One region of the Paenibacillus sp. J2L1-98 genome, then DNA from elsewhere that is predicted to be linked to it. Evidence: riboswitches for the same ligand, from Rfam matches in the RefSeq annotation. Region 1 holds a riboswitch; each other region holds the start of a gene.
The links. Region 1 has a riboswitch for cyclic di-AMP ahead of AC0YNZ_RS09820 (TrkH family potassium uptake protein). Riboswitches for the same ligand answer to the same signal wherever they lie in the genome.
Positions count from the first base shown of each region.

Region 2: linked by a shared signal. The riboswitch ahead of AC0YNZ_RS10800 (hypothetical protein) and the one ahead of AC0YNZ_RS09820 (TrkH family potassium uptake protein) in region 1 are both predicted to bind cyclic di-AMP.
Region 3: linked by a shared signal. The riboswitch ahead of AC0YNZ_RS03320 (APC family permease) and the one ahead of AC0YNZ_RS09820 (TrkH family potassium uptake protein) in region 1 are both predicted to bind cyclic di-AMP.
Region 4: linked by a shared signal. The riboswitch ahead of AC0YNZ_RS27150 (ubiquitin-like domain-containing protein) and the one ahead of AC0YNZ_RS09820 (TrkH family potassium uptake protein) in region 1 are both predicted to bind cyclic di-AMP.

Region 1 covers NZ_JBWDNW010000003.1:325,275-333,258, forward strand. The annotation lists gene cysW (sulfate ABC transporter permease subunit CysW) at 1-335, shown strand, start outside; gene AC0YNZ_RS09800 (YezD family protein) at 360-590, shown strand; gene AC0YNZ_RS09805 (YqzM family protein) at 829-975, opposite strand; gene uvrC (excinuclease ABC subunit UvrC) at 1,182-3,080, shown strand; gene AC0YNZ_RS09815 (lysostaphin resistance A-like protein) at 3,046-4,674, opposite strand; cyclic di-AMP (ydaO/yuaA leader) riboswitch at 4,920-5,123, shown strand; gene AC0YNZ_RS09820 (TrkH family potassium uptake protein) at 5,216-6,556, shown strand; gene AC0YNZ_RS09825 (potassium channel family protein) at 6,575-7,237, shown strand; gene AC0YNZ_RS09830 (cation:proton antiporter) at 7,268-7,984, shown strand, end outside.
Region 2 covers NZ_JBWDNW010000004.1:131,265-139,248, forward strand. The annotation lists gene kduI (5-dehydro-4-deoxy-D-glucuronate isomerase) at 1-170, shown strand, start outside; gene AC0YNZ_RS10775 (DeoR/GlpR family DNA-binding transcription regulator) at 196-990, shown strand; gene kduD (2-dehydro-3-deoxy-D-gluconate 5-dehydrogenase KduD) at 995-1,750, shown strand; gene AC0YNZ_RS10785 (pentapeptide repeat-containing protein) at 1,960-2,838, opposite strand; gene AC0YNZ_RS10790 (winged helix-turn-helix transcriptional regulator) at 3,175-3,555, shown strand; gene AC0YNZ_RS10795 (SDR family oxidoreductase) at 3,602-4,672, opposite strand; gene AC0YNZ_RS10800 (hypothetical protein) at 4,972-5,397, opposite strand; cyclic di-AMP (ydaO/yuaA leader) riboswitch at 5,403-5,564, opposite strand; gene AC0YNZ_RS10805 (winged helix-turn-helix transcriptional regulator) at 5,718-6,047, opposite strand; gene AC0YNZ_RS10810 (DODA-type extradiol aromatic ring-opening family dioxygenase) at 6,195-6,959, shown strand; gene AC0YNZ_RS10815 (GTP cyclohydrolase II) at 6,991-7,737, shown strand.
Region 3 covers NZ_JBWDNW010000001.1:705,485-713,468, forward strand. The annotation lists gene AC0YNZ_RS03295 (YheC/YheD family protein) at 1-336, shown strand, start outside; gene AC0YNZ_RS03300 (metal-dependent hydrolase) at 587-1,276, opposite strand; gene AC0YNZ_RS03305 (cyclase family protein) at 1,343-1,960, opposite strand; gene AC0YNZ_RS03310 (hypothetical protein) at 2,100-2,366, opposite strand; gene AC0YNZ_RS03315 (alpha/beta-type small acid-soluble spore protein) at 2,785-3,000, shown strand; gene AC0YNZ_RS03320 (APC family permease) at 3,087-4,904, opposite strand; cyclic di-AMP (ydaO/yuaA leader) riboswitch at 5,120-5,279, opposite strand; gene ilvD (dihydroxy-acid dehydratase) at 5,466-7,157, opposite strand; gene AC0YNZ_RS03330 (GIY-YIG nuclease family protein) at 7,428-7,984, shown strand, end outside.
Region 4 covers NZ_JBWDNW010000026.1:9,396-17,379, forward strand. The annotation lists gene AC0YNZ_RS27140 (HD domain-containing protein) at 1-1,083, shown strand, start outside; gene AC0YNZ_RS27145 (TatD family hydrolase) at 1,101-1,874, shown strand; cyclic di-AMP (ydaO/yuaA leader) riboswitch at 2,058-2,240, shown strand; gene AC0YNZ_RS27150 (ubiquitin-like domain-containing protein) at 2,488-3,636, shown strand; gene rnmV (ribonuclease M5) at 3,761-4,309, shown strand; gene rsmA (16S rRNA (adenine(1518)-N(6)/adenine(1519)-N(6))-dimethyltransferase RsmA) at 4,314-5,240, shown strand; gene yabG (sporulation peptidase YabG) at 5,310-6,194, shown strand; gene veg (biofilm formation stimulator Veg) at 6,546-6,821, shown strand; gene AC0YNZ_RS27175 (small, acid-soluble spore protein, alpha/beta type) at 7,038-7,223, shown strand; gene ispE (4-(cytidine 5'-diphospho)-2-C-methyl-D-erythritol kinase) at 7,361-7,984, shown strand, end outside.

The DNA.
Region 1 (7,984 bases):
AGGAGGAAGCGGCCGCTAGTCTAGGGGCTAAAGGCTGGCAAATTTTTTGGAAGGTAACGCTGCCTAACATCAAATGGGGACTGCTATACGGTGTCATTCTATGCAATGCCCGCGCAATGGGCGAGTTCGGAGCGGTATCCGTCGTTTCCGGCCATATTCGCGGGGAAACGAATACGTTGCCGCTGCATATTGAAATTTTGTACAATGAGTATCAATTTTCGGCATCGTTTGCGGTAGCATCCTTGCTCGTCATGCTTGCAGTCATAACCTTAATTGTGAAAAACATCGTGGAATGGAAGTCTGCTCAGCAAAAGCCGGCAGAAAAAAACGAGTAAATCAATTTAATGGAGGGGTTTCGAATGGCAAAACCGTTAGAAGTGGATCAACAGTGGCTGGAGCGAATCGCTGATCAAGTGAGCGGGCTTAATTACGGATCTGTGACGATTACCGTTCATGACGGCAGAATCGTGCAAATCGACCGGACGGAAAGAACGCGTTATGATGGGCCCTCCCAAAGACAGCAGGTTCCGTCCGAGTCGAAGCAGCGGGATAATAAATCGGCAAGCGACGCGCTTCGCATCGTTCAATAGCCCTTTCCGCCGGATAGCCCCAAAAGCTCCTTTTTCATGGCTGCAGCCTGAAAAAGGAGCTTTTTTATACTTTGCGGCATCATAGCGGCTGCCGTTTTTGGCCAATAAAAAAAGGAGCAGCAGACTGCTCCTTTTTTCAAATATAAGAATTTATAAGTTTCACATTTATAAATAAGCTTATATTTCACCGCGAAACGAGCTGTTGCCGCCAAAGGACGGCAGCAGCCGTTTACGCTTGTTATGAAATGATGAATTTTACGATTACAGCTGCAGCGAAAATGACGGTCATAAAACCGAGCATACCGCCAAAGCCGAACATAACATCCATCAAGTCATCGCGAGGCTCTTCATTAAAATGCTCGCGCGGGTCTCTCACGTTTTCCATCGCCTGCGTCCTCCTTGAAAAGACCGATTGCTTCAATCACAACCATAAGCGGTCGTCTTTATGTAGTATCGGTTTATTCAACTTATATTAGTATACCCAAACTGCCAAACAGTTGTAAAGCAAATACCGGTGACAATTGTAAGGCGAAATACGGTCTATTTGTGCTAAAATGTGTACAGAATCATTAGGCAGTCGGAGGCGAGAGCATGGATCATCAGCAAACGGATCGGAAGCAGGCAGAGCAGCAGCTTGCTGAGGCAAAAGAGACGATACGGAACAAACTAGCTTTGCTCCCCGATCAATCAGGCTGTTACCTTATGAAAAACAGCGAAGGCGTCATTATTTATGTAGGTAAAGCGAAGGTGCTCAAAAACAGGGTGCGTTCCTATTTCAACGGCAGCCACAACGGGAAAACCCAGCGGCTCGTATCGGAAATCCGGGATTTTGAATTTATCGTAACCTCGAGCAATATGGAGGCTCTTATTCTGGAATGCAATTTGATTAAACAATACCATCCGAGATATAACGTACTGCTCAAGGATGATAAAACCTTTCCTTATATTAAAATAACGAACGAAAAGCATCCGAAACTTGAGGTCACTAGACGGATCATTAAGGACAAAGGCAAATACTTCGGTCCTTATCCGAATGCATTCGCGGCTCAGCAGACGAAGAAGCTGCTTGACCGGCTTTATCCGCTGCGGAAGTGCAAGACGCTGCCGGATAAGGTGTGCTTGTACTATCATCTTGGACAATGTATTGCGCCATGTGAATTTGATGTGCAGCAAACGGAGTACGACCGGATGATTCAAGAAATATCGCGGTTTCTTAACGGCGGTCAAGATGTAGTGAAGAACGAGCTGCAGCGTAAGATGGAGGAAGCGGCCGAGAAGCTCGAATTCGAACGGGCGAAAGAGCTTCGGGATCAGCTTATCGCCATCGATGCGGTCATGGAGAAGCAGAAGATTACGATGTCGGATGCGCTTGACCGCGATATTTTCGGCTTTGCGGTAGATAAGGGCTGGATGTGCGTACAAATACTGTACATGCGCCAAGGCAAGCTCATCGAACGGCATGGAACGACCTTCCCTTATTACGGAGAAGCCTATGATGATTTTATGACGTTCGTGACGCAGTACTATAGCGACAATCCGGCGCTGCCGAAGCAAATTTTGCTTCCGCTGCCTCCCGAGCAGGAGCAAGAGGAGACTCAGGAAGAGGCGGCGGATGAGACCGCTGCTTCACGCGCTGACGAAGTCATTGCTTCGCTGCACAGCTGGCTGAAAGTTAAGGTGCTTATGCCGCAGCGCGGACGCAAGAGCGAAGTTGTAACGATGGCTGCCGACAACGCGAAGGTGATGCTCGATGAGAAATTCCGGCTTATCGAACGAGACGAGGAGCGGAGCGTCAAGGCGTCCGAGTCGCTCGCCGGCTGGCTTGGTCTTGAGGAAGTACGCCGAATCGAAGCCTTCGATAACTCGAACATACAAGGAACGAATCCGGTTTCGGCCATGGTCGTCTTTACCGACGGCAAGCCGGATCGTAAGGAATACCGCAAGTACAAGGTGAAAACCGTGCAAGGACCGGATGATTACGAAACGATGCGCGAGGTCATACGGCGCCGGTATGAGCGTGTATTGAAGGAGGAGCTGGCAGCTCCCGACCTGATCGTTGTCGATGGCGGCAAGGGGCAAATATCGGCAGCGCTCGATGTGCTTGAGAACGAGCTTGGCTTGTTCATTCCCGTATGCGGCCTTGTGAAGGATGCGAAGCATAAGACGGCGCAGCTCATGACCGGAGACCCTGCCGAGATCGTACCTTTGCCGCGCGACAGCCAGGAGTTTTATTTGCTGCAGCGCATCCAGGATGAGGTGCACCGGTTTGCCATTACGTTCCACCGCGAGCAGCGCGGCAAGTCTATGGTTGAATCGAAGCTCGACTCGATTCCAGGCATCGGAGAGAAGCGCCGCAAGCTCCTGCTCAAACATTTTGGCTCCATCAAAAAAATAAAAGAGGCCTCAGTCGAAGACTTCCGGCCTCTATCGATTGGAGATAAATTAGCTTCGCAAATTATAGCTGCTCTAGGAGAGGAGGAGTCGTCGTAACGGACGGCTTCTTCTCTTTTTTGCGGCTTAAATATTTGAGGACGTAGGCAATCGGCACCGGCAGCACCGCGAAGAAGATCGCAGAAATGATATTTGGCGCCGATCCGATCGTCAACAAGGATAAGCCTACGGCTACGCTGTTGAAGATCGCATGGGTAAACATCGAGGTAATGAGACCGTATCTGACGAAAATAAAGCTGAATACAAGCCCGATAATCATGAGCTCGATCAATCTCGTCGAGGACGGATAAAACGGATACATGACGTGTCCGAGCGCCCAGAAGAAGGTCGGGAGCAGCGCTGCGGCAAACGTATTTTTGAACCATCTGCGGAATAACCCGATGCCGAAGAAGCGGAAGACGGCTTCCTCGGAAATAGCGGCAGCCCAAGCAAGCACCGGCATCAGCCATAGAATGCCCATATTATAAGGAGATTGGGTGGCATCCGACGTATCCCAGGTTCCGATCGTCAGCCGCAATCCGATAAAGATGAGCGACTGCAGCGCAAACAGGATGATCGCGAATAAATAGGCGAGACCAACGCTGCGCCAAACATGATCCCCATAGCCCTTTTGCCCGAAACGCGGCCATAATGCGCGGCCCTGCGCCTTCCAGAGGCCGTCCCCCGCGATCAGCGAAATATAGATGGACCCGGCCATCGGGATGGTCAGCAGCACCGTTACGATTGCGGTTATCGTTGTAGCCGATCCGGCCATTTCATTTTCGCCCAGCTGAGCGCGCATACCATCGAGCATGTTAAGGTTCATGATGATATACGTAATTAAAAATACGATGGTGAGAATGATTCCAAACTTAAAGGAAGTAAATCTCCGGTACAGCACTGCGTAAATAATCGCTAACACAAATAGCACAAAGCTCATGAAAATATAGCCGAAGCCGGTTAGATAGCCAGCTATTTTATCCTGCTTATTTACATATAGGATGTAGTCGTCCGGCGCGGCGAACGCAGGCTTGTATTTGGTAATAACGGTGCGGCCATCGACGTTTAGCGCATTCACATCGATCTTAAGCTGAGCTTTCTTAATAGCAGCGGAAGGCGGCTCGCCATGCCATTCACCGTTAGGCAATAGCTCACTCCCCCGGAAATCAAGCCCGTTGAAGCTTTGTGCCGACAGGAAAGAGATCACTGCCTCCGTCTTAATGGCGTCAGGCAGCGGCTCGCCGTCAATTAGCAGATTCCAAGCCACGACCTTTTCGCTTTGCATATGTACATAAACGAACCCGCTGCCGCCGCCGGCAAATTTCAAATCAACCTGAAACGTATCCGTCGGGAAGCTTGGATCATATTTGTCGGCGTATGTTTTGACCAGCTTATTTTTGGATAAATAACCATTAAGTATTTTATCGGTTTGATGCACGGCTTTAGCCGATTTCACTTTCAGGCCGGTTTGTTTCTCAGCGAAAGCAGCAGCGCGGTTCTCGGCAGCCGACTTTTCAATAACTTTTGTGTTTAATTCACCGGATACGATGGAAGCGATCATGGGCCCGACGTCAACGGCTGCATAAATAATGAAGCAAGCAATCGCCGCCCATAGAAAACGTTTCCATTCATTAGGCCTGATAGAATCGATCATTGGTTCACCTCAACTGTCTATTTAGTGAGTAGCTTATTTCATTACATTACCATATTAATCCCTGAATTATCCAATGAAAAAGAACGTTTGCTTTCAAAAAACTGCGAAATAACGATGTCCGGGAAGCTTGCTGCTTGCTGCTTTGTCCCACTGCCTATATTTGGACTAATATCGTCCTTTTTGTCGTAAAAGCCAGCTTTATATCGAGACTGATTTGGGATTATAATCGTAAACGGCATACAAATAGAATAGAACAGCCGAATTTCCTATGGAAATCGGGGGAACCATAAAGCTGTCAAAATCGATGAACCTGCTGTAAGCAAAGAGGTTCACATTTGGCGGCATGGGGTGAATTTTAGCGCTGGAGCCATTTCTCCAGCCGCCGAATAGGGCTGCCTGTCCAGGCCCGAATCCGTCAGCTAACCTCGTAGGCGTATTGGAACAGGACTCATCGCACAGAGCATCTGAGTATCCAGTGCTTTTTTTTATGCTCAAAAACAGCTTCATCATTATAAGACATAGCGAAGAAGAAGGATAAACAATGAAAATGGATTGGAATGTTTTAAAGTGGTCTCCTCCACGAATACTGGTGTGCGGATTTGCGCTTATTATTTTACTGGGAGCCAGTTTATTATCCATGCCTTTTGCATCAGCGAGCGGCGAGCGGCTGCCTTTTATAGATGCGCTGTTCACTGCAACGTCGGCGACATGCGTAACAGGGCTGGTCGTCGTGGATACAGGAACGTATTTCTCGGTTGCCGGCCAGGTCATATTAATGTGCCTGTTCCAGCTCGGCGGGCTCGGCTTTATGACGATGGCAACGCTGGTAGCGCTCGTGCTGCGCAAGAAGATATCACTGCGTGAGCGGCTTTTGCTGCAAGAGGCTATGAATCAGTCGAGCATGGAAGGGATCGTACGGCTCATCAGACGGGTTATTGTTTATTCGCTTACGATCGAGCTAGTCGGATTTACGCTATTTTCCTCTAGATTTGCATTTGATATGCCGCTGGGCAAAGCGCTGTTTTTCGGAGCGTTCCATGCGGTTTCCATGTTCAACAATGCGGGGTTCGATATTTTCGGCGGATACCGCAGCTTGACGTTGTATGTAGAGGACCCCATCGTCAATATTGCGGCCATGATGCTCATCATAACCGGCGGTTTGGGCTTTGTCGTTATTTCGGATCTGTTGGAGTTCCGCAAAAACCGCAGGCTGTCGCTGCATAGCAAGGTTGTGCTTACGATGACGGGAACGTTAATCGTAGTCGGTGCCATCGTCATTTTCGTATTTGAATTTACTAATCCGAAGACGCTCGGCTCACTGGAATGGGGCGGAAAAATTTGGTCCTCCTTCTTCCAGTCCGTCACGCCGCGGACGGCAGGCGCCAATACGCTCGACTACACAGCTCTGCGGCAAGCGACCGTGTTCTTTACGATCATCTTAATGTTTATCGGCGCATCGCCCGGATCGACGGGAGGCGGGATTAAGACGACCACCTTTACAACGCTGATCGGTGCTGTCATCTCGATGATTCGCGGACGCGACGACATTGTGCTTTTTCGGTACAGACTCGGCAAAGACAGAATTTTCAAAGCGCTGACGATAACCATGATTTCATTAGGACTCGTCATTATCGTAACGATGATCCTGTCAATGACGGAGGATCAGGCTTTCATTAAATTATTGTTTGAAGCAACGTCTGCATTCGGTACGGTCGGACTGTCAGTCGGCGTTACGCCGGAACTGACCTTCGTCGGAAAAATTGTCATTGCATTTACGATGTTTGCCGGACGGCTTGGTCCTTTAACGCTAGCCTACGCGCTTGGGCCGCGCACAGAAAAAGAGCTGTACCGGCATCCTGAAGGCAAAATTACGATTGGATAGGGGTTTTTGCAAGTGGGAATCAAGAAGAAACAGTTTGTTATCGTTGGCTTAGGAAGATTTGGTTCGAGCTTGGGACGGGAGCTGATCGAGCTCGGCAATGAGGTGCTCGGCATCGATAAGGATGAGGAGGCCGTTCAGGAAATGAGCGGCGTACTGACATATGCGGTATCTGCCGACTGTACGGATGAAGAAACACTGCGTTCGCTTGGCGTGCGTAACTTTGATTGCGGCGTCGTAGCAATCGGCGATGACATCCAATCGAGTATTCTCACGACAATATTGCTTAAGGATTTAGGCGTCAAGCAAGTTGTGGCGAAAGCAATGAGTGAACTGCACGGCCGCGTGCTTGAGAAAATCGGCGTTGACCGTGTCGTGTATCCGGAGCGGGATATGGGCATCCGGGTAGCGCATCAGCTCGTTTCTCCGAACCTGCTCGATTACATTGAGCTTTCCAAAGAATATACGATCGCCGAGCTTGCTGTTCCGCAATGCTTGAACGGCAAATCGCTGCATGATCTTAATCCGCGCGCCAGATTCGGCTGCAGTATCGTTGCGATCAATAAGCCGGGCGGCATCATCATTGCGCCTACGGCAACGGATGTGCTTGCTGAACGCGATGTTATGGTTATTATTGGCACAAATGATCAAATCGAGGACTTCGAGGCAGCTGTAATCCGCTAGGCAATTCATCAGATTGGAAGTGAAAAGCAGTTGGAAACCGCCGCGATGCCAATCATCCATCACTTACTTATTTTGCTCATTCTCATCGTATTAGCCGGTATGTTTGCGGGACGTGCAGCCGTTATGCTTCGTATTCCTGATGTAGCTGCTTTTATATTGGTAGGGATGCTGCTTGGACAAGGCTTGCATTGGATTAATGAATCGAGCAGTTCTCTGACTAACCAGCTTGTATTAATCGTCGGCTCGACTGTTATTTTATTCGATGGCGGACGTAATATTAGTTTAATCGGACTGAGCAAAGTCAAGTGGACGGTAGCCTTGCTCAGCGTCCCAGGCGTCCTTATTACGGTAATTGTAACGGGTACAGCTATCCATTTTATTTTCGGCCTGGAATGGCTTTATGCGCTGCTGGCAGCGTCGGTCATCGCTTCTACCGACCCGGCTTCCATTATTCCTGTCTTTCGTCAGGTTGCCATTCGAACGAAGGTGAGGGAGACGGTAGAAAGCGAGTCCGCCTTTAATGATGCGACCGGCTCCATCATCACCTTCGCTTTAATAGCGGCCATTACGGGCAAATCGGCATTAGAGGCTGGTCCGATGCTTTTCCAGTTTGCGTATACGGCAATCGGCGGCATTATTCTTGGGGTATTAATCGGCGTCGTCTCTGTTTACGTTGTAGCCCATTTACGGCTGGGCATCTTAAGGGATTATACGACGATTGCTATGCTGGCAACGGCGTTATCTGCT
Region 2 (7,984 bases), on a different contig from region 1:
CTTCGCAGACGAGACATCTTGTCGTAGCGAATGAGCAAGCGATCATTTCGCCGCCTTGGTCGATCCATTCCGGCGTTGGAACGAGCAACTATACGTTCTGCTGGTCGATGGCCGGAGAGAACTATACATTTACAGACATGGACGCAGTACCTGCAAGCGAGCTAAAATAGAAGCATTCGCTACAGGAGGTGCACCATGCTTGCTGCTGAACGGCATCGTAAAATCATTGAAAAATTAGAGCAGCTTGGCGCGGTTAAGGTTTCCGAGCTAAGTGAGCTGTTTCAAGTTACCGAGAAGACGGTTCGCGAGGACCTCGAAAAGCTGGAAGAGAAGGGGCTGTTGAAGCGGACCCATGGCGGAGCTGTACCGGAGCAGGAAGGCGAGGATAGCCTGTATCCGCTGCATTTTCCGAACAGCAAGCATCAAAAGGAGAAGACGGCGATCGCCACGCTAGCCCTTTCATGCATTGAGCCAAACGATATTATCGCGCTGGACGCCGGCAGTACGACGCTGGAGATGGCAAAGCTTATGCCGAATATGCCCGTAACGGTGCTGACGAATGATCTGCTTATAATCCGTGAGCTAACCGTTAAGGATCAGGTAAGGCTCGTTATTCCCGGTGGCTACCGGCATAATAATTTGCTTATTGGCGCTGAATCGCAGGAGTGGATTAAACGATTGAATGTCCATAAGCTGTTTCTTTCCACGACGGGCATTCATTTGGAATACGGGCTTACGATATTTACAGAAGAATTGACGAAGCTGAAGAAGCTGTATATGGAGAACGCTAAGATGGTCTACTGTCTAGCCGATCATAGCAAATTTGACAAGGGCGCCTTAATTACGTTTGCCGGGCTTAGCGAGATCGATTGCATCATTACGGATGCAGGGATTTCTTCAGACGTGGCGGCGAAATACGAGGCGCTTGATATACGGATGATGAAGGCGGAGCTTCCGGAGAACGGGAAGCGAACGAAAGGGAGGACATGATTCGATGAGTTTGTTTGATTTGACGGGAAAAACAGCTGTCGTTACAGGTGCAGGACGCGGCCTTGGAGAAGCGATTGCGCTTGGACTTGCCCGGGCGGGCGCAGATGTGGCGCTTGTCACGAACCGTACGCCAGCCGACAAAACGGCGGATGCGGTGCGTGCGCTGGGTCGCAAGGCCATTACGATCCAAGCGGATATTGCCGACCGCACCAAGCTTGCGGGTATTATTGAGCGTACGGTTGATGAGCTGGGACGCATTGATGTACTCGTCAATAACGCGGGCATTATCCGCCGGACCCCTGCCGCAGAGCATAGCTATGAGGATTGGCAGGATGTACTGGACGTTAACTTGAATTCGGTATTTCTTCTTTCGCAGCTGGCAGGCAAGCATATGATTGAGCAAGGCTCCGGCAAAATTATTAATATCGCTTCTATGCTCTCCTATCAAGGAGGCATTAACGTTCCCGGCTATACGTCCAGCAAGCATGCGGTCGCCGGGCTTACCAAAGCGCTTGCGAGCGAGTGGGCCGGCAAGGGCTTGCAAGTAAACGCGATTGCGCCTGGCTATATGAGCACGGATAATACGGAAGCGCTTCGTGACGATCCGGTTCGCAGCACGCAAATTTTGCAGCGCATTCCAGCAGGTCGCTGGGGAACGTCTGAGGATCTGATCGGACCGGCCGTATTTTTGGCTTCCGCAGCCTCCGATTATATGAATGGCCATATTATGGCCGTTGACGGCGGTTGGTTAGTCAGGTAAATGGCGGGTTATCGACAGGGCTTTCCACTGCGCGGCTTAGGATGCGCTTCGCAACATGATGCTGACTTCTTACCGAGTACGAGAGCAGCGCGCTGCTTTAACGACAGTTTAAGCTAAAATAGGAATTCAAGAAGCCCGTGCCTCCATAGGAGCGCGCGGGCTTCTTAGCTTTTTACCGGTTCTATGTATGTGATTTGTGCCTAGTCGGTTTATACTCTGAAGGCGGACCAGTGCGCCGGGTATGTGAGTGACGGAGGCAGCTTTGTGTCGGCATCACCCTTAGCTGAGTTAATCTGGGCTTGAGTGAGAAAAATACTTTCGGTGAGGTTGGCGCCTCTGAGATCAGTATCCCGGAGATCAGCCCCGATGAGGTCAGCCGCTCTCAGGTCAGCGCCTCTTAAGTCAGCGGCAATTAGGCAGGCCCCTCTCAAATTGGCGCCTTTAAGGTCAGCGCCTCTCAGTTTGGCACCGATAAGGTCGGCACCCCGGCCATAGGTCTTCCGGCGGCCTGAGGCTCCCTTCTGCGAGCGAAGGGCTTTGGCCCGCACGAGCTCGCTGGTCCGCAGGAGCAGCGCATTGACATCTGCTCGGTGTGCGGCTGCGTCCAGTTCCATAATGGAGTCGGGATCTAGGTAAGTAAGGCGTTCCGTCTCTTTGAGCGCTAAGCTGAGCGCATCATGGATCGGACGTGCAGGTTGAAGAGTCAGCGCTTCGGTCAAATACCAGAGGAGCTCATGCAGATGCCGCATGACCTTGAACACCTCAAACATTTGATTCGCGGATGCCGGGACCTGCTGCCAGTCGTGTCCGCCGAAGGTAATCCGGGAAACCTTTTGCCCCGCGCCGAAGCAGTCATATACAGTACAGCCTCGAAAGCCCCGCTGCCTGAGGCTGTTATGAACGCCGCATCGGAAGTCCGATTGCAGGTTTTGGCAGGGCTGCCCGGCGTCTTTGTCAGTTGCGAAGTCTGCCGAAGCCGCATAGGGCAGCGCGACACAACACAAACCGAAGCAGCTCTCGCAGTCAGCTTGAAGAGTGAGGCGATTGCTTTCGGGGAATGGTTCAGCATATTCGGGATTCTCAGACATTGTGTGGCTCCTTTTCGCTTAATCGTATTTCGATGCTTGCATTTCCATATCTAAAGAAAAATCTGTGGCAGGACAACATGTGTTTTCCATATAGAAATGGTTTTTACAGTTCTTATATGTTATTACTGAATATTTTCTGCGTCAATCCTTATTCGCAGCTGGAGAGATTTCGGGGAAGACGCACTCCGCGGCAAGTAAAAATGCATCGGGCAACGAACAGGATAGCGTAATATTTTGGTTGCAGTTATAATGTTCGATGACGGGCATTTAACGGCTTCAATTCATCGGATGTTTACAAATGTATGTCGAAATATTCGGAAGAGTGAGGCGAGATGTGTGAAGGAGACTGAAAAAATTTATAACACTGCGGTAGAGGCAACTTTGGAGGTTATTGGAGGGAAATGGAAAACGGTTATTCTTTTTCATTTAACGTTCGGCAAAAAGCGTAACAATGAATTTAGAAACCTTATACCCGCCATTACTCAAAAAATGTTGACTCAGCAGCTTCGGGAGCTTGAAGAGGAAGGCGTCATCCTGCGCACTGCTTACAATCAGGTGCCGCCAAAAGTCGAGTATGAGCTGACAGACTACGGCTGGAGTTTAAAGGAGATCCTGCATCTGATGTGCAGGTGGGGAGATTCGCATATAGAGCGTAAGTACGAGGGGAAGGCTGCCGTTCTGGCCAATCCACCGCTTGATGCCGTCAATAATAGTTAAGAAGCCGACCTTATTCTGCAGGCCGGCTTTTTTTATGACAGATCTTTTACGGTATGACTTTGCGCCTTCGGAAGTCGTCGAAGATGTTCATGAACATCGCTTCCGTATCGATGAATTCGTGAAAGCCTAAGCGGCGGGCCTTCGTTCCGTCGGCGAAGAAATCGTAATCCCATGAGAACACGAAATCGCCAAATCGCCATGAGGATACCTCTTTATAGGAATGCCGGGCAAGCCCATGCTTCTCGGCCATCTTGTCCCATAACGGCTCCTTGTCCGACATAACAATGTCCAATGACATCTGCAGCGGAGGCGCTGTCTCTAAGCCGAAGTAGTGAGCAATCTTTGGCCATAATTCATTCCAGCGGAACAAATCGCCGTTCGTAATGTTGAATGCCTGATTGGCGCAGCGCTCATCTGTCGCCGCCCATACGGTTGCTTTTGCAAGAAGCCCGGCATCTGTCATCTCCAAGAGACTGTTGTAAGCTCCGGGCTTTCCCGGAAACCGGAGCGGAAGTCCAAGCTCCTTCGAAATGGAAGCGTAGACCGCAATAACCATGGCGAGGTTCATCGGATTTCCAAGCGAGAAGCCGCAGACTACAGAAGGACGGAGCGCCGACCAAGTCCAAGTCTTGCCGCTTTGTCTTTGTTCTAAGTATTGCTGCTGATCAATATTGAACTCGGGCGGCATATGGTTAGCGTCTGACTCGCGGGCCGGCGTCTTGAAGGGTCCGAGATGCGCGCCGTATACTTTGTATCCCTGCATTAAGCTGACATGCTTCAAGCCCGATGCGATTGGTTCGATAGCTTCTACGACGTTCACTAGCATGGCGAGATTAGGTTGAACGAGTTCGGCCCAAGTTGGACGGTCCTGGTAGGCGGCATAGAAAATATGTGTAACCTCGGTTAAACCGCTTAGCTTTTCACGGGTTTCGTCTGCATGGAGCAGATCTGCAGCAATATACCGGACACGGCCGCTAGACTCACCGCCTCGGCGCGATATGCCGATTACGTCCCAATCAGGGAGAGTGATGAGGTAATCGATAAGGTTGCTCCCAATAACACCATTTGCGCCTACGACTAAGGCGACTTTGCGATTTTTTGGAGATTCAGTATTCATTGCGAATCAGCTCCTTCTGCACTGTGCTTTGTTCAGACTTATATTGCCTCAACAAATAGGAGCTGTGAAGTACGCACTTTGAAGTGACGTAAGCACTTTAAAGTAATTAAGCAGTAATATCGAAGGATTTATGTGGGGAAGAATAACTCGCAGGGGAAAGCTGCTCTGGAGGTAATACGCTAACCCGGCTTCCGAAATACAGCTCTCGCGAGCCTTTACCGGGATGCAGAGACGCTAACAGTAAGACAGCCCAGAACGTGGAACCTGTTCTGGACTGTCTATTTTTGTTATGAAGACCGTTAATCCAAAGAGACGTAAGAGACAGCACGTTGACGCAAAACAGATTCTTCAAGATCGCTTTTGAACGGTGACGAATCGGACGCATGTGCCAGGACATGATTGACGGCTGTGGCGAATAGGTTGAGTATGCGTCCGTCCCGATCCGTCTTGTCATACTGAAAATGGTTTAGAGGCGGGAGAGGGACGCTGCCGATAAAGCTTTGAAGCAGGTCGCTCCATCGTTCCAAGTCAATCGCATCTTCGTTATCGCAGGCGAATAGCTCGCTCCAGCCGAATCCCAGATTGCTTGTTAAACGTAGACATATACGATGGCCTGCCGAGTCGACGGCGATAGCTGGAATGACGAATAGTTCGATTCGTGTGACGGATAAATAGGGGGATTGTTCGGTGATGAAATAATGCTGGTTTTCACAATTTGTCAACATAAAAAAATCTCTCCTTTGTTCGCTTACGAGGTTAGCTGCCGGATTCGGGCTAGAGAGAATGCCCTACCAGGGTTACAAATCCCTGGATTCACCCCTTGCGAAACGTTATCGAACGTACGCGTTGGTTCCCCCGTTTTTTCATTCGAAAAATTCAGCGTTAATAGTGTACTCTTTATTATAACCCCCAATCGCTTCGCTGTAAATCTTATGAAAAATTCAGAGATAATGGCTGGCGGGCATTCATGACTGCCGAGAGCTTAAAAAAGGGATGATCGACAAGTACCTCTTGTCAGATCATCCCTTTGTTCGAAACGGCCCGGTCAGTCTTCTGTAATTGGCTCAACCTCTACCCAGTCCTGCGACCAGTTCTGTATTTCCCGGATGACCGGCTCGAGTGCGCGGCCCTTCTCCGTTAATGAATACTCTATGCGAACAGGTATTTCGGGGTAAACATGCCTGTCGACAATACCTTCATTTTCTAAATCCTTAAATCTCTCCGACAGCAGTCTGCCGCTGATGGGGAGCGCGGACTGTACGGCGCAGAATCGCTGCGGGCCGGACAAAAGCTGATTTATGATTAGGCCGGTCCAACGCCTGCTGATGATGTCCATTCCCTTCTGGAAACGGGGACATAGGTTAGATTGATCCATGCGTATCACCTCTTTTTACTTCTATTAAGTATAACCTCAATATCTTATTTATACAAGCAAACCTGAATATTGTTAATTACTTGACTATCCTTAGTTATAAAATTATAATTAGTTACAAATAGTAAGTGATTTGAAGGAGGCACAACAATGAAGCCCTTATTTCTAGCACACGGATCACCGATGCTCGCCGTCGAGCAAAATGAATATAGCAGGTTTCTTGAGCAAACAGGAGCGGGCTTGAATCCGGATGCCATCGTTATCTTCACCGCGCATTGGGAGACCGAGGTAGTTACGATCTCGTCCAAGGATGATGAATACGAGACGATTTACGATTTTTACGGCTTCCCCGATGAGCTGTACAAGGTTAAGTATCCAGCGAAAGGATCTACTAAGGCAGCTGCACTTGTCGGCCAATTGCTGAAGGATAGCGGCATACCGGCAGCCTATGATACGAATCGCGGACTCGATCACGGCTCATGGACGATGCTGAAGCATATGTTTCCGAAGGCGGACATCCCGGTCGTGCAAGTTTCCGTTAATCCTTACCGCTCCGCAGAGGAGCAGTACCGGATTGGCGAAGCGCTGCGCAGCCTTAGCTCGCAAAATATTTTGCTGATCGGCAGCGGCGTAACCGTCCATAATCTGAGGGTGGTGAAATGGGGACAGCAGGAGCCGGAGAGCTGGGCAGTCGAATTTGATGAGTGGCTAATCGAAAAAATGAATAAGCAGGATTTAAATTCTCTATTTCAGTATGAACAGCTTGCTCCGCATGCTAAAATGGCTGTACCCCGCGCAGAGCACTTTGTTCCTTTATATATCGCGCTTGGAAGCGGCCATGCGGAAGCGACGCCGGAGGTTATTTATCGAAGCTACCAATTCGGCACACTGAGCTACTTATCCATGCAATTTTAATTTTATATACAGTTAGAGAAGGTGAATAAGCATGATCAAACCAAATATCGCAGCCATTATTAAGGATAAATTAAAACGTACGCAAAGCGGAAGCCACGATATTTATGTCATTGGGCCGGTTAAGCTTCCTGTAGAGTTAGACGGCGAAACGAAGGTGTTTCATTGGTATAGCTGGCTTCGCAAGGAGGCAGGCGAGGAGAAGTCTCCCGAGCAGCTGGTTGAAGATTTGAACCGCTTCTCCTATGCCGATCTTCAGCAATCAAGCGTTCTCGTATATGGCGATTTCGAAAATAATGAAGATGCGCTCATTCGGATGCACAGCATCTGCCATACGGGAGATATATTCGGGAGCGCAAGATGCGATTGCGGCTTCCAGCTGAAGCAATCGATGCGGATTATTACCGAGCACGGCTCGGGAGCACTATTTTATTTGGCGAACCATGAGGGTCGGGGAATCGGGTTGTTCAGCAAAGCGATCGCTTATTTGCTGCAGGAGGACGGCCTTGATACGGTTGACGCGAATACGGAACTGGGCTTTGCGGATGATGCGCGCGATTACAGCGATGCCATCGCCGTGCTTAAGCTGCTGCGCGTTTTGCCGGTGTCGATCATTACGAATAATCCGCGTAAAGTGGACGCGCTGCGCAAATCGGGTATGAACGTTGCCGGAAGAGTGCCGTTATGGGGCAACTCCTCCGTCTATAACGAGAAATATATTCAAACGAAAAGGAACCGGTCAGGTCATTTTGGAGAAGAGCCGCATACACTCGTTCAATAAAGCCGCGGCAGCAATATAAACAGCGGAAACCGTTTCTTGCGTGAATGCGCAGCGACGGTTTTTTTTGTCATAACGAAGCTCTGCTTACGTATTGTCTGCATATTTATCCGACCGCAATCCATTAGTAAGTAAAGGATGGATGATCGGTGCAAATCATTGGTTATAATAAACGACGAATCGAGAACCGTCCGAAGACACGAAAAAGCATCTAAATCAGCTATAAAACGACAAAATTATTTTGCGTTCC
Region 3 (7,984 bases), on a different contig from region 1:
ATAGGAAAGCCTGGAAAGGTTGCGACAAACTATCATCAAGGCGGAAAACTCAGCTATTTCCATCAAACAATGACGGGGGCAGGGTACAATGACTCGGTAATTAAACAGATAGAGGCAAAATTAAAGCAGCTCGGGGTCTCTGTCGGGAACAACTTTGATCAGCATAAGAAAGGGTTCAGAGAACTAGGTTTGGACGTAGCACTCGATCCGAAGGGGAAACCGTGGATTTTGGAGGTAAATACGAGACCCCAATTTTATCCGTTAAAAAACATGAAGGATAAAAGATTATATCAAAGAATCGTATTCTATGCGCGGCAATATGGAAGAACCCGTTAGCTGACGGGAGTTGCTGTTTAGAAGTCCCGTCAGCTCAAACTGATGACTAGTTCAATCGGCAAACGATTTTCCGCTGGCGGCAAGGGAGTGCCGAATTAGTTCCAGCGCTTTAGGCCCCATTCCGTGCAGTTTAAGAAGCTCGGCCTATAAAAAAGCCCCATTGCGTGCAAAGAATAATCTGAGATTATTCGATGCTTGCAATGGAGCTCTTTAGAATACTCTTGTGTGTTTAAAGGTTGACGGGCTGCCTTTATACGGACATTTTCTCGCCTGGTTTTAATACTAAGCCGTCAATCCCTTTCTTGTGCAGCTCCTGAACAAACCTTTCAGCTTCCTGCCGGATAATGGGGAAGGTATTATAATGAATGGGCACAACCCGCTTCGCATTGTACCATTCTGCCGCTTGCAGCGCGTCCTCCATCCCCATCGTGTAGCGGTCTCCGATTGGAAGAAACGCAATGTCGATGGCATGACGCTCTCCGATCATTTTCATATCACTGAACAAAGCAGTGTCACCTGCATGAAGGATATTAATCCCATCTATATTAACGATGAACCCCGCCGGCATTCCCGCATACAAAATACGTTTTTCCTCTGCCAGAACGATACCGGAAGAATGGAACGCCTGCACCATTTTCGCCTTCGCAAATCCCAGATCTACCGTTCCGCCAATATTCATATCGATCGTTTTAACGCCCTGCCACGACATATAGGCGGCAAGCTCGGCGATAGCTACGACTGGCGCATCATTGTTTTTGGCTATCAGATCGGCGTCTAAAATATGATCGGTGTGCGCGTGCGTCAAGAGAACGGCGTCCGTTCTAATGTCCTCCGCCTTCGATACAGCTAATTCATTGCCTCTCAGAAAGGGATCAATAATTAGCGACTGATCCCCTGCTGCTATTTGAATACAAGAGTGACCGTGATAAATAATCTCCATAACTTTTCAAGTCCTTCCGCTATAATTTTTTCTCCGTCACCTCATCATCGACCAATTTCGCATACACTATAACTTTACCCGCGCAATCACGCGAGCAACGGAAGAATCCGCTCTAATATGAAGCGGCAGCGCTATAATTTCAAAAGCATCGACGTCCAGCAGCCGTTGAACGTTCTTTAAGTTCTCGATTATGAAAATTTGGTTGACGAACAAGCGTTTATGGATGTCAAAAGGATCTTTATCCGGTGACGGAGTATCCAAGCCTATCATTTTTACCCTTTTTCTAATGAGCAGATCAACAAATTCCGCAGTCAAAACCGGATAATCTGTAAAATACGCTGGCTGACCATACAGCTCGGCATGGCCAGTATACAAAATGACGATTTGTTCCGCTTTGATTAGCTCCTCGTATTCTTCCTTATAGTCAATCACGCTTATTCCATATACGTCGAGCAAAACGCCGTCTCCGATAAATTTCTCCACGGAAAATTCATTTATATAACGCTGAATGTCCATTAAATGCATGGGTCCATCTATATGAGTCCCCGCATGCATATTAATGGAAAGCTGATGATTGTTGTAGCCGTCTTGGCTCATACGCTTGGATTGTTCCAATACAGTCTCCGCATCTCCCGGATATACCGGCATTCCGTCATGAATGAGATGTGTAAGATCAATGATCATACTGCATGATCTCCCTCCAAAGTTACATATGTAAAAAATAACCTATTTCAACGGATATGTATAGTCATATATTTAAAGGCTGATATGGGTTCGATTATTGAAGAGGTTTCTGAGGAGTTTGGAATGTGGATCATTCGGATTAAATCGTATGCCGTAAGGCGGCAGCCTTGGTCAAGAGCGCTTCCTTCATCACCGTTTGCTTTATCCTCTTTTGCTGAAGCGGCTTAGGCTGGAGAAAAAATGGTTCGTCTTGAAAGATTGCCAGCAATGCTTGCGTTACCGCTTTGGCTGCTAAAGCTTCGTTTTCAAGCAAGTAATAAGCAGCTTGATAGGCATAAACTTCGTGCTGCTTTAGTATGGATGCTTTCCGCTGCAGCTCTTCTTTCATGGTCATTGTCTTCATCACTACACTTATTCACCCTCCTGCCATCCCCTGTCCGACAGCAGTCCATAACATTCAAGCTGCCTGCCGGAAAACACGATCTATTGTTGATTGCGGATAATGTAACTATACAGGAATCCATTTAGTCCACCTAGTACCATGTTTCCATAGTACTTGACAGCACCCATCCGCTCCTATGTATCGCTCTGAAGTTTCCATTATATCTCCTTTATTAAAGGAGAGCTCCCCATAATTAGTTAGGGCATACCCCAACAATTCTTGAGGAAATCAAATGAGATCAACCTATTTAAGGTACGTGATTCTGCGAAAAATGATGTTCTTACAGATGGGAAAAATTGCTAGAAAAATCTTTCTCTTTGAATGTATACATTTACAAATACACCACATAATAACCTTACATCCAACGAAGGAGTGAACTTACATGAGCAGAAGAAATTCAAACACGTTAGTAGTACCGCAAGCAAAAGCAGCACTTGCACAATTGAAAACTGAAGCAGCACAACAGCTGGGTGTTACATTTTCACAAGATGGATACAACGGTAATTTATCGACTCGTGATGCAGGTTCTATCGGGGGATATATTACTAAGAAGCTGGTTCAAATCGCAGAACAACAATTAGGTCAGCGTAAATTCTAATAAATGGAAACCCCTTCATGATCTCAAGATCATGGAGGGGTTTTTTACATTCACTTGATTTCTGTGAAATCATCTAACTAGGGCCGTTATTTTTGAAGATGATAAGGTACTGTCGCGATGACCACATCTTTTTGTGTAAATAAATATGCACGGAGCATTAAACTCGTCTGGTTGTGAAGAAAATAGTGCCACCAGTGCTTGGTAATAAATTGCGGAATGAGAATGGTGATATGATCCGTTTCGGCAGTTTTCCATTCAATCGTATCAATAAATCTCATTAACGGCCTAATGATGCTCCGATAACTTGAGCGAAGTACGATAAGACGGACGCCGGGATTCCACTCTTCCCATTTCTTCTCCATCCGCTCAATATCCTCATCATCAAATCCGACGTATACGGCAACTACATTTTCCGTCAATGATTTGGCATAGCTTAACGAATGATTAACGACACGGGTAATTCCCGCAATTGGAACTACGATCGTGCTTCCTTTTATGACAGGCTTATCCTTTGCCATATTAATCCGCAATTCGTCCGCCATGTTCCGGTAGTGGCGGTGAATACCGAAAAAGATAAAAATAACGATCGGCAAAAAGATAAATACCATCCACACGTGGCTAAACTTCGTAAAGATGAAAATCAGCGTGATCGCAAGCGTCGTCAACATCCCGACCGTGTTAATGATGAATGGAAATATCCAGCCTTTTGGCTTCAATTTCAACCAGCGTACCATCATCCCCAGCTGGGATAAGGTGAATGGAATAAATACACCTACCGCATACAGCGGAATTAAATTTTCGGTATTGCCGTGGAAAGCAATAACAAGCAGCGCCGATAAGACGCCTAAAATAATAATGCCATTTGAAAATCCTAAACGGTCCCCGCGAGCCATAAACATATTCGGCATGTATTTATCCTTTGCCAGCATGAAGGCGAGCAATGGGAAAGCAGCATAAGCTGTATTGGCTGCCAGAAACAAAATCAGAGCGGTTACTGCCTGTATACTATAATAAATTACCCCTCTGCCGAATGTTGCATTCGCAATTTGCGAAACAACCGTTTCTTTTTCATTCGGAGTAATGCCGTACCAATAGGCAAGCAGGCTGATCCCGATAAACATCGCACCGAGAATCGTACCCATCATAATAAGAGTAGCGGCCGCATTGCGTTCAGCCGGCTGTTTAAAGTTAGGAATAGCATTGGACATCGCTTCAACGCCGGTAAGGGCCGAACACCCTGAGCTAAATGCCTTTAATAACAAAAACAAGCTGATATTCGAGACGGTTGCGCCCATCTCTGGAGCAGCGGCATGAATGCCTCCGGCTGCATATTTGATAATACCGGAAATGATAAGCACGAAAATGGCTATTACAAACAAATATACCGGAAATGCTAACACGGATGCGGACTCTGTAATTCCTCGCAAATTGATAATGGTCAGCACCAAGATCATCACTAACGCAATTAAAACACGATGATCATGAAGAGATGGAAAAGCTGAAGTAATAGCGTCTGTACCGGCAGATGTGCTGACGGCAACCGTTAGAATATAATCGACAAGGAGCGAACCACCGGCTAACAGACCTGTTGAAACGCCCAAATTGTCTTTGGCTACGATATAAGCGCCGCCACCCGTCGGATAAGAAAAGATGGTCTGACGATAGGATAAAATTAAGACTAATAACAGTCCGAGCACAGCGAGCGATATCGGAATCGAATACCAAACGGCTGCAAATCCTACCGCCATTAACACAAGCAAAATTTGCTCCGTGCCGTAAGCGACCGATGAGAGCGCATCTGATGACAATACGGCGAGCGCTTTAAGCTTGCTTAGCTTTTCACCTTCGATTTCTGTGCTTTTCATTGGACGTCCGATTAGTAATCGTTTAAATCTGCTTACCATGATGATGCCCCATTTCTTATCACTGGATATTTAAAATTAAACACCGTGATCAAACTCTCCATATATCTTGTTCGCCCGTTCATTTGTTATACACCTATTCATCAGCCATTTAAACCATTTAAACACAAGTAAATCATAATTTTGGACAAAAAAAAGCCGCAGGAAAGTAAGGACTTTCCCACGGCTTTACCAAAATAGTTTGGCAGGTCGTGAATAATTCCTCTTCTGGACGCTTACGAGGTTAGCTGTCGGATTCGGGCGCAAAAGTCGCCCTACACTTAACAAAAGCCAAGTGATTCACCCCTGAGATCAGATCGGTTGATCTGTCCTCTATGGTTCCCCCGTTTCTTCTTCAGAACTCAGCGATAAAGGTTAATTATTGAACAAGATATGATGATTGATCACGAATTGAATCATACTCCTTCCAAAAAGTGTTGTAAAGGAACAGATACAATCAAATTGATTTGAAATATCACCTTGTATAATCGATTAAACGCTTACATCCCGTTCAATCTTTCCATATCGTTCTAATGCTCCATCTCACAGTAACGGATCTTGAGATTATATCTCAAGATCCGTTACTGCACCTTTTGATGCCGATGATACGAGCTTCGCATACTTGGCAAGCACACCCGATTTATATTTAAGCGGAGGCTTGATCCAATGATTTGCTCTTGCTTCCAGCTCCTGTGGCGTGATATCAAATTGTATTTCCTGCGCCTCGCTGTCAATGGTTATCATATCCCCTTCTTGCAAAAATGCAATCGGCCCGCCTACCTGAGCCTCCGGCGATACATGACCTACAACAAAGCCGTGCGAACCGCCCGAGAACCGTCCGTCTGTAAGCAGAGCAACCTCGCCGCCTAAGCCTTTTCCTATAATTAATGCGGTTACCGAAAGCATTTCCGGCATACCGGGCCCGCCTTTTGGTCCAGCGTACCTGATGACCAGCACATCCCCTTTAACGATTTCGTCATTCGAAATGGCTATTGTCGCTTCTTCCTCGCTATTATAGACGCGTGCGGGGCCCGAGAATTTCAGCTTTTTTAAACCTGACATTTTTGCCACTGCGCCCTCAGGAGCAAGATTGCCTCTCAGCACAACCAGTGGACCCGTTGGTTTCAGCGGACTCTCGAACGGACGTATGACCTGTTGATTTTCTTTCAGAGGCTGTGCTTCAGCCAAGTTTTCAGCAATTGTTTTTCCTGTGACCGTAGGACAATCGCCATGGAGCAGACCTTTTTCAAGCAGCATTTTCATAACGCCCGGTACGCCGCCATTATCATTCAGATCCTGCATGACATATTTGCCGCTTGGCTTTAAATCAGCAAGATGAGGCACTTGTTTACGAATCCGTTCAAAATCGTCTAAAGTTAAATCAACCTCAACCGAGTGCGCCATTGCCATGAGATGAAGCAGAGCATTCGTTGATCCCCCAAGGGCCATAATGAGGGTGATTGCATTTTCGAACGCTTTTTTTGTCATAATGTCGCGCGGCCGTATATCTTTCTCAAGAAGCTTGATAACGGTTCTTCCCGCCTCTGCGCATTCAACTGCTTTATAGGAAGAAATGGCAGGCGTGGATGAAGATCCGGGTAAGCTCATCCCTAAAGCTTCGACCGCAGACGCCATTGTATTCGCTGTATACATCCCGCCGCAAGCGCCCGCACCCGGACATACCTGGCATTCCACTTCATGAAGCTCTTCATCCGTTAATTTTCCTTCTTGATATTGTCCTACCGCCTCAAATGCCGTAACGATATCCACATCTTTACCGTTCAGCTTTCCTGGTTGGATCGTTCCTCCGTAGACGTAAACAGCTGGTAAATTCATTCTGCCGATCGCCATCATGCAAGCTGGTGTATTTTTGTCACAGCCGCCAATTGCAACCAAGCCATCAAAGCGCTCGGCGTTTACTACAATCTCAATCGAATCGGCAATGACCTCCCTGCTTGGCAGTGAGAACAGCATCCCTTCATGTCCCATCGAAATGCCATCAGACACTGTAATCGTGTTGAAAATCAATGGAGCGCCGCCATGAGTGCGTACTCCTTCTTTTGCTTGCAGAGCCAATTTATCGATATGAACGTTACAAGGCGTTACCTCGCTCCACGTGCTTGCCACTCCGATCATAGGCTTTTTGAAATCTTCATCCTGGAATCCGACCGCTCTTAGCATGGCACGGTTAGGAACACGGTTTACACCCTCACTAATAACTTTGCTGCGAATACGCAAATCCTTTTCGTTTGACATCGGTGTCACTCCTTTTTTGTTATGTAGAATACATTTTTTAAATGCCGGTTTTTTCCATGCACTTTACCTTTGTATAATTCCCATGATGAACCTCGACTAGTCCTTGAACCTGGTCGTAATACCAGCCTTTTTGAATTAAGTCATTCAACTCTAATTCTACGATGTATGTTACAGAAACAAGGGATTGCCGCCGGCTATGTCGAATAGTGTCGGGAGTCATTATTCATGAATGAACCAGACGAATTCGAGAGGATAGGAGGATGACGGCATATGTCGTTCTTGTTCAACGCCGGCGATTATCCGACATGCCCCGGCTGTTATTTGATGAAAAATACAGACGGTCACATCCTCTATGTCGGCAAATCCAAAAACTTACGGAGCCGGTTACGCTCATATTTTACGAGAAATCACGCTGACAGAAAAATTAAGCAGCTTGTCGGCGAAATTTCATCCATTGAAGTGGTGCTCGTAAATAACGAAGCCGAGAGCCTACTTCTTGAGAACAACCTCATCAAAATACATAAACCTCCTTACAATCGGGCGTTAAAACGGGATAACAGCGGTTACGCTTATTTACAGCTTACCAATGAGCCTTTTCCGCGACTGGATGTGTATTACCGGAATCGCAGACGGAAACAGACCGGCTTCGCAACCGAAGAAGTAAACCGTTTGGGCCCTTTCAAAAGCGCCGGCTTCCGGGATGCTCTCCTTGAATTTGTAACGGAGCATTACGGCCTCCGCACCTGCAAGACGATGCCCAAGCAAGTTTGCCTGCTGTATCATATCGGGAAATGCAGCGGAATTTGCGAACGTAAAATATCGGAGCA
Region 4 (7,984 bases), on a different contig from region 1:
ATTTCTCAATTCGAACGCAACGGCTATCCCGATTGGCCTGCCGAGGAAAGGCTGGTCTCACTCTGTGCGGCACTGCTGCATGATGTCGGTCACGGTCCGTTCTCCCACTCCTTAGAAGAAGTATTCGACACGGATCACGAACAGTGGACATGTAAAATATTGCTTGAAGATACAGAAATTAATCGCGTGCTGCGGGCTGTATCGGAACAATTTCCCGAGCAGGTAGCGGCTGTCATTCAAAAGACATACCCAAAGCCCATCGTCGTAAGTCTCATTTCAAGCCAAATGGATGCTGACCGAATGGACTATTTACTTAGAGACGCTTATTTTACCGGTGTAAATTACGGTACTTTCGATTTAGAGCGGATACTGCGCGTATTACGCCCTTATAAAGGGCAAATTGTAGTAAAAGAGAGCGGAATGCACGCCGTAGAGCATTATTTGATGTCCAGATATCAAATGTATTGGCAGATTTACTTCCATCCAGTTACAAGAAGCTCTGAAATTATTTTACGTCAAATATTTCGTAGAGCGCAGGAGCTTTATGTGGGTGGCTATGTATTTAATTGGATGCCAAGCTCGATTAAGGTGCTGCTTCATAATACGATGACGGTGCATGATTATCTGAAACTGGATGAAGCACTCATTCAGACTGCCTTCACGCAATGGGCGGAGGAGCAGGATTTGCTGCTAAGCGATCTGTGCGACCGTTTTCTGCACCGTCATTTATATAAGTACATAACCATTGAAAATCCCGATGAAACGCTATTAAATGAAATTAGTGATTGTTTCTCTTCTATTGGAATGAATCCGGATTATCATATGGAGATTGATTTCCCGTTTGACCTGCCATACGACGTATATCGACCTGATAAAAAAGATGGCGAAAAGAAAGAAAAAGCGCCGATTTTGTTGTTAGACGGGCAGGATGAAATAAGTGAAATTTCTGCCAAATCCGACATTGTTCGCTCTATTACCGGTCTGCATCAGGGACAATACCATTTGTACTACCCGGAAGAGCCGCTCAAAAAAAATATGAACCGGATACCTGATTCTTTGAAAAAATTGTTCAAACTCGACTGAAGGAGCCTGACATCAATATGACATTACTTTTCGATACACATACCCATTTAGACTCATATAAGTTCGATGAAGATCGTGACGAAGTCATTCAGCGCGCAAAAGATGCAGGCGTGCATATGCTCCTCAATATTGGCTTTAACCGTGAAACGATTCCGACGACGATCGCGCTCGCCGAGCAGTACGAGTTCATTTACGCGGCTGTCGGCTGGCATCCTGTGGACAGCATAGATATGCTTCCGGAGGATTTAGAATGGATTGAACGGCTATGCGCGCATGAGAAGGTTGTTGCCATCGGCGAAATCGGTCTTGATTATCACTGGGATACCTCGCCTAAAGACGTTCAGCAGCGTGTATTTCGCGAACAGATCCGTCTTGCGCGCAAAGTAGGGAAGAGGGTCGTTATTCACAATCGCGATGCTCACGAGGATGTTGTCCGAATTCTTCAAGAGGAAAATGCAGCCGAGGTCGGAGGCGTCATGCATTGCTACTCAGGCAGCTGGGAAACCGCAAAACGGTGCCTGGATATGAACTTCTATATTTCGTTCGGAGGACCTGTTACTTTCCAAAATGCAAGGGTGCCCAAAGAGGTGCTTAAACAGGTTCCGCTCGACCGGCTTTTGATTGAAACCGACGCTCCATATTTGGCCCCTCACCCGTTCAGAGGGAAGCGAAATGAGTCCTCCTATGTGTCCTTAGTTGCAGAGACAGCAGCGGAATTATTAGGCAAAACGGTGGAAGAAATAGGCGCAATTACGACCGAAAACGGTAAAAAATGTTTTGGTATTGTCTGAGAATGAGAGAAATGAGGAGAATTTAAGACCTTTATCGCGTAAAAACTAATTTTTATATCGATTATCGCTTATTTTTTCCGTCTTTATTCACCTTTTTCGCTTAAATCGTCTTTTATCGTATCTTTACAATTGACCTCGTATGAGGGTATGATTCAACTCAGAGCATAACATTTTGTATTGGATTTCCAGTTTGCGCTTAATCTCCACTTTGGAGAGCGGGGGAACCAGATGCGGGAATTTATACCGCATTTTGAATTCTTCAGGGGTGAATTTCGGAGCCTTTGCCATGAGCATTGTGTAACGAATAGGGCGACTCTCTTGCCCGAATCCGTCAGCTAACCTCGTAAGCGTTTATAGAGAGTGATCAACCTCGTGCATCCATTTTTCCGTATCCCAGAGTAGTAATACCCGGGAAGCCACGAAACAGATCCTCTGTCGACGGCTTCTTTTTATTTTCGAATAATCGGGAATTTGTCGACATAGGGATTAAAGATGGGGGTGGGAGGTTCGGCAGCAGTTCTGGATTGCGTGCTTGCACGCCAATATACTATAGTCGCGTCAGTTGTATCATGCGTAAAACTTGGCGGCGGGGCTATGAAGGAGGACCGATGAAGTGGGAATACTCCAGGTTAAGGACACCCATGGGAAACGATCATCCAGCATGTCTTTCGCATTGCGATGGAAGCGTGAAAACTTGCGTTTGATTCTTTTGAGTGCTACTATCTCAATCGCTATGACTTTCATGTTTTTGGTGTTGTTGTACGGAACGGCTGTCAAAAGCGTCTCCGTAGTAGTGAACGGACAAGAAACCATTGTGGAAACGAAGCAATGGGTCCTGCAACGCCTACTGGATGAACAAGCTATCGCAATTGGACCACATGATGAGGTGTCTAAACCGCTTAATGCGGCAATAAAGGACGGAGATCGTATCGAGGTAACTCATGCGGTACCGGTAATTGTGAAAGCTGATGGCAAGACCTCTACTGTGTACACGACAGAGAGAACAGTAAAGGCAGCGATCGAGGAATTACATATTCCAGTTCGTAGTCAAGATAAAGTAGTACCGCCGCTTAATACCGCAGTAAATGCGGAATTGACGGTAACAGTAGTGCGCGTCGACACGAAAGTATCGGAAACGGAACGCGCGATGCCATTCTCTATCGTGAAGAAGAAGGATCCGACACTGGAAGCGGGCAAGGAAAAGCTCGTGCAAACCGGTAAACAAGGTCTTATTGTAGAACATATCGAGAAGCAGTATGAGGACGGAGTTCTCATTTCGAAGAAGATGGTCAGCAAGGTTGTCGAGACGGCGGCTGTTGATCAGGTTATCGCTATCGGAACGAAGAAGGAAGAGCCTAAGGTAACGGTTCTCTCGAACAGAAGCACAAGCATGGCTTCGCTTACGAAGAGCGGTGTCACGTTTAAGGCAAGGAAAGTGCTTAAGAACGTCACGTTGACTGCTTACTCAGCAGGCGTAGCTTCTACAGGCAAGGATGAAAGCCATCCGCAATACGGAATTACAGCATCAGGAGCCCGTGTGCAAGAGGGACGGACTATAGCCGTTGATCCTGAGATTATTCCGATTGGCTGGTGGGTTTACATTGAAGGCATTGGCTTCCGCCGGGCTGAGGATAAGGGCAGCGCGATTAAAGGCAACAAAATCGATGTATACTTTGACAGCACTAAGATTGCAAACAAGTTCGGCAGAAAGAAAGGCATCACTGTATATGTGCTGGGGCCGAATAGACCTACCTCAAGCTGATGAGCGGGTTACCATCATTTTATCGTAATATTTAATTAAATATGCCATCATAAGGAGAGGCACTGCCTCTTCTTTTTGCATGTTTGCGGGCTTATTAGAATTTATAAAGAAGGGAATGATCTTGATGATCAAAGAGATCATTGTCGTTGAAGGTAAAGATGACACCGTAGCAATAAAACGGGCGGTAGATGCGGATACCATAGAGACGAACGGCTCGGCCATCGGTGAGGACGTGCTGAGAAGAATCGCGCTGGCGAACGAGCGTCGCGGCGTCATTATATTTACTGATCCCGACCATGCGGGAGAACGTATCCGCAAAATAGTCGCCCGTCACGCACCCGGGTGCAAGCATGCTTTTTTACCGCAGGAGAAAGCTTTGTACAAAGGGGATATCGGCATTGAAAACGCGAGTCCCGAAGCGATTCGTACAGCGCTCTCAGAGCTGCGTACAGAGTCGGCGGACGGAGCGGGAGAAATTAGCTGGGAAGACTTAATGGATGCAGGCCTAATCGTCCATCCGGACGCGTCCAATCGGCGCCTGGTTATAGGCAAGCTGCTTGGCATCGGTTATGCGAACGGCAAGCAGTTTTATAAACGTTGTACAAGCTTTCGAATTTCCAAAGCAGAATTTACGGAGGCGTTCCGTCAAATGGAAGAGGAACTGGAGGGATAGCGGGATGAGCGGACAAGAGCATACTGAGCAAAGCAAGACAGCGGTAAAATCGGCTTCGGTAGAGGTGGCCACGCCCAAACGGACCAAAGAGATCATTGCCAAATACGGCTTCTCTTTCAAGAAGAGCTTAGGACAAAACTTTCTGATTGACCAAAATATTTTGAACAACATCGTAGCGGCTGCCGAGCTTGATGAAACAAAGGGCGCACTGGAGATCGGGCCCGGTATTGGCGCGCTCACGCAGCGGCTTGCCGAGGCCGCAGGGAAGGTGACGGCCGTAGAAATCGATAATCGGCTTATTCCGATTCTAAGGGATGTACTCGCCGAAGAGAACAATACGACTGTGATTCACGGCGATGTGCTGAAGCTTGATCTGAAGCAGCTGTTCGAAGAGCAGTTTGCCGGCGTTACCGGCGTCAGCGTCGTCGCGAATTTGCCTTATTATGTGACTACGCCGATTCTGATGAAGCTGCTTGAAGAGAAGCTGCCGCTTGAGCACATCGTCGTCATGATTCAGAAGGAGGTAGCTGAGCGGATGGCCGCTAAGCCGGGCGGCAAGGAGTATGGCAGCCTTAGCGTTGCCGTACAGTATTACTGCGTGCCAAAGGTCGTCTGTACGGTGCCGCATACGGTGTTTATTCCACAGCCAAATGTCGATTCGGCTGTCATCAAGCTATCCTTGCGCGATAAGCCGGCTGTCGATGTGCCTGACGAGGATCATTTCTTCCGGGTCGTACAAGCCAGCTTCGCGCAGCGCCGGAAGACGCTGGCGAACAATCTGACGGCATTTGTAGGAAAAGATCGGCGCGAGGCATTAACGGAGCTGCTTCTAAAGAACGAAATTGACCCGATACGGCGCGGCGAGACGTTGTCGCTTGAGGAATTTGCACGAATTAGCCGCAGCATGCTGGAAGCGGGCTGGGGCGGTTAGGCTCTTAAACATAAAATACTCACCATTCGCCCTATCTGCCCATAGGATAGAGGAAGAGGTGATTTACGCATGAAGCAAGGGGACCTGGTCGTCCGCAAATCGTATGGCGGTGACGTGCTATTCAAGGTTGAAGCTGTTCGTACACATACGGCCGTTCTGAAGGGCACGGACTACCGATTGCTTGCGGATGCTCCGATTCCTGATTTATCGGTCATACGCGATCCAGAATCGACAAGTGCGGTGCAGCAAGTTCGGATTAAAGTAAACGATTCCTTAAGACGTATGCACTCGGAACGAGAACGTCAAGCAATTGAGAACGAAGATAGTATTCGGCATGCGTTGCAGCAGAACCAGCCATTTTTTGAAGTGCCCGGGAAAGTGCTTCATCTCGACGGAGATAGCAATTATTTAAAGAAGAGCATGCAGTTGTACAATACGATGCGTGTCCCTTCGCATGGCCTTCACGTGCATGAATCCCAAATGGCTGATATGCTGTACCGTCTGCTGCCGCAAATCCAACCGGATATTGTCGTCATTACCGGCCATGACGGCGTGCTGAAAAGCCGTGCGCAAATGGACTTGTTTAGCCTAAGCAGCTACAAAAATTCACAGCATTTCGTTAATGCGGTTCGCGTAGCGCGCGACTATGAGCGTAACCGCGACGGACTGATCGTTATTGCAGGCGCTTGCCAATCCCATTTTGAAGCATTGCTGCAGGCGGGTTCCAACTTCGCGAGCTCACCGGGGCGTATATTGATTCATGCGCTCGATCCTGTTTATATAGCCATTAAAGCAAGCTACACGTCGATTAAGGACACGATAAACTTAGGTGACGTCATTCATGGCACGATAAGCGGTATTGACGGTGTTGGCGGCATAGAGACGATGGGACGTTTTCGCGTTGGCTTACCGAAGCCCAAAATAACGTCATCCTCTTCTGTATTAAAGGCGTAACGGTTCTGAACCCAATTGTTTTACAATTTCTTACATGCGAAATAGCGCCGCTCAAGCATGAATTTGTTTATTGAAATATAAGCGTCGTATAATTCAGAACCAGATACGATGCTTATATTTCAGAGCAGACGAGACTGGGACTTTTTTACCAAAGCGGGCGCCAATCATAAACACATAATTTAAAGTAACTTCTTAATATGTATATTTTTTGCTTTATTATGCATGGTTTTTTTAAAAATGGGTGAAAACACCGTTGACAAATAATTATTCCGGCTGATATAATATTTTGCTTTGTTTGACAACACCCCTCTTTTTGGTTATAATGGACAAGGAAAGAGGTGGTAGTGGACAATGGCAAAAAATGCGCTATTGGATATTAAACGCAGTTTGGAAGCTCATGTTGGCTCCAAAATCCGTCTTCGAGCGAACGGTGGCCGACGAAAGACCATCGAACGAACCGGCACGTTGGAAGAAACCTACCCTTCTGTTTTCATTGTTAAGCTGGATGAAGAGCAGCATGCGTTCAAGCGTGTCTCATACAGTTATGCGGATATACTGACAGAGTCGGTGGAAGTGACCGTATGCAATGATGAAGGTCAAGTCCGAATCGCCCATTTGCAACAATAGATTATATATCGCCCAGTGAGGCATATTAGCGCAGAAAGCTTCTGCGCTTTTTTTTTTGCGCTTATGCGGCCAAGCGTCTTATTCATTCTGCTAAGTGAAACGGAGCGGGTACGTTCAGCAATGTATGGCGAGGTCTAAATTGATGCATACTACCAGTGCAATAGTGACAGCCGTATATACTTGGTTATCGTTAAAATGGATTTGGAGGTAATGGGAATGGGCCGCAGAAGACGTGGAGTGATGTCGGAGGAATTAAAATATGAGCTGGCTAAGGACCTTGGGTTTTACGATACGGTGCAGCAGGAGGGCTGGGGAAGCATTCGTGCGAAGGATGCCGGAAATATGATTAAACGCGCGATACAGCTTGCTGAACAAGCCGCTGCAAAAACGAATCAGCCTTAATCGTGATCTGATATTTGTGCATATAAAAGCTAAGCTGATGGCAACCGGAAATCAACCGATTGTCATCTCTTAGCTTTTATTGCGTTCGTTTGATATAATGTTGTTTAAGCTTACGAACGAACGGGTGAACTTATCGGATGAAAATTTATGAAAAAGCTCCTGCCAAAATTAATTTATTGCTCGATGTGCTCCGCAAACGCGGTGATGGTTACCATGAGGTCGAGATGATTATGACGATGGTTGATCTTGCAGACCGTCTTGAAATGGAAGAGCTGCCTAGAGATACAATCATTATTTCAAGCCAAGTAGGCTACATACCGCTAGACGAGAAGAATCTAGCCTTTCAGGCGGCTAGGCTTATTAAAGAACGCTACGATGTGAAGCAAGGCGTATATATTCATTTGGACAAAAAGATTCCCGTCGCTGCGGGACTGGCTGGCGGCAGCAGCGATGCCGCTGCTGCGCTGCGAGGCCTGAACCGGCTATGGAAGCTGCAAATCCCGGAGGACGAGCTGTGCCGCCTTGGCGCGGAGCTCGGCTCCGACGTTCCATTCTGCGTGACCGGCGGCACAGCGATTGCCCGCGGGCGCGGCGAAGTGCTGGAGCATATCGCAAATCCGCCGCAATGCTGGGTCGTATTGGCGAAGCCGCCGATTAATGTGTCGACAGCCGACGTATACGGCAGATTTCGCGCAAACGAGATTAAAGAGCATCCTTCCATCTCAAACATGGTCGGTGCGCTTGAACGGGGCTCTTTTACC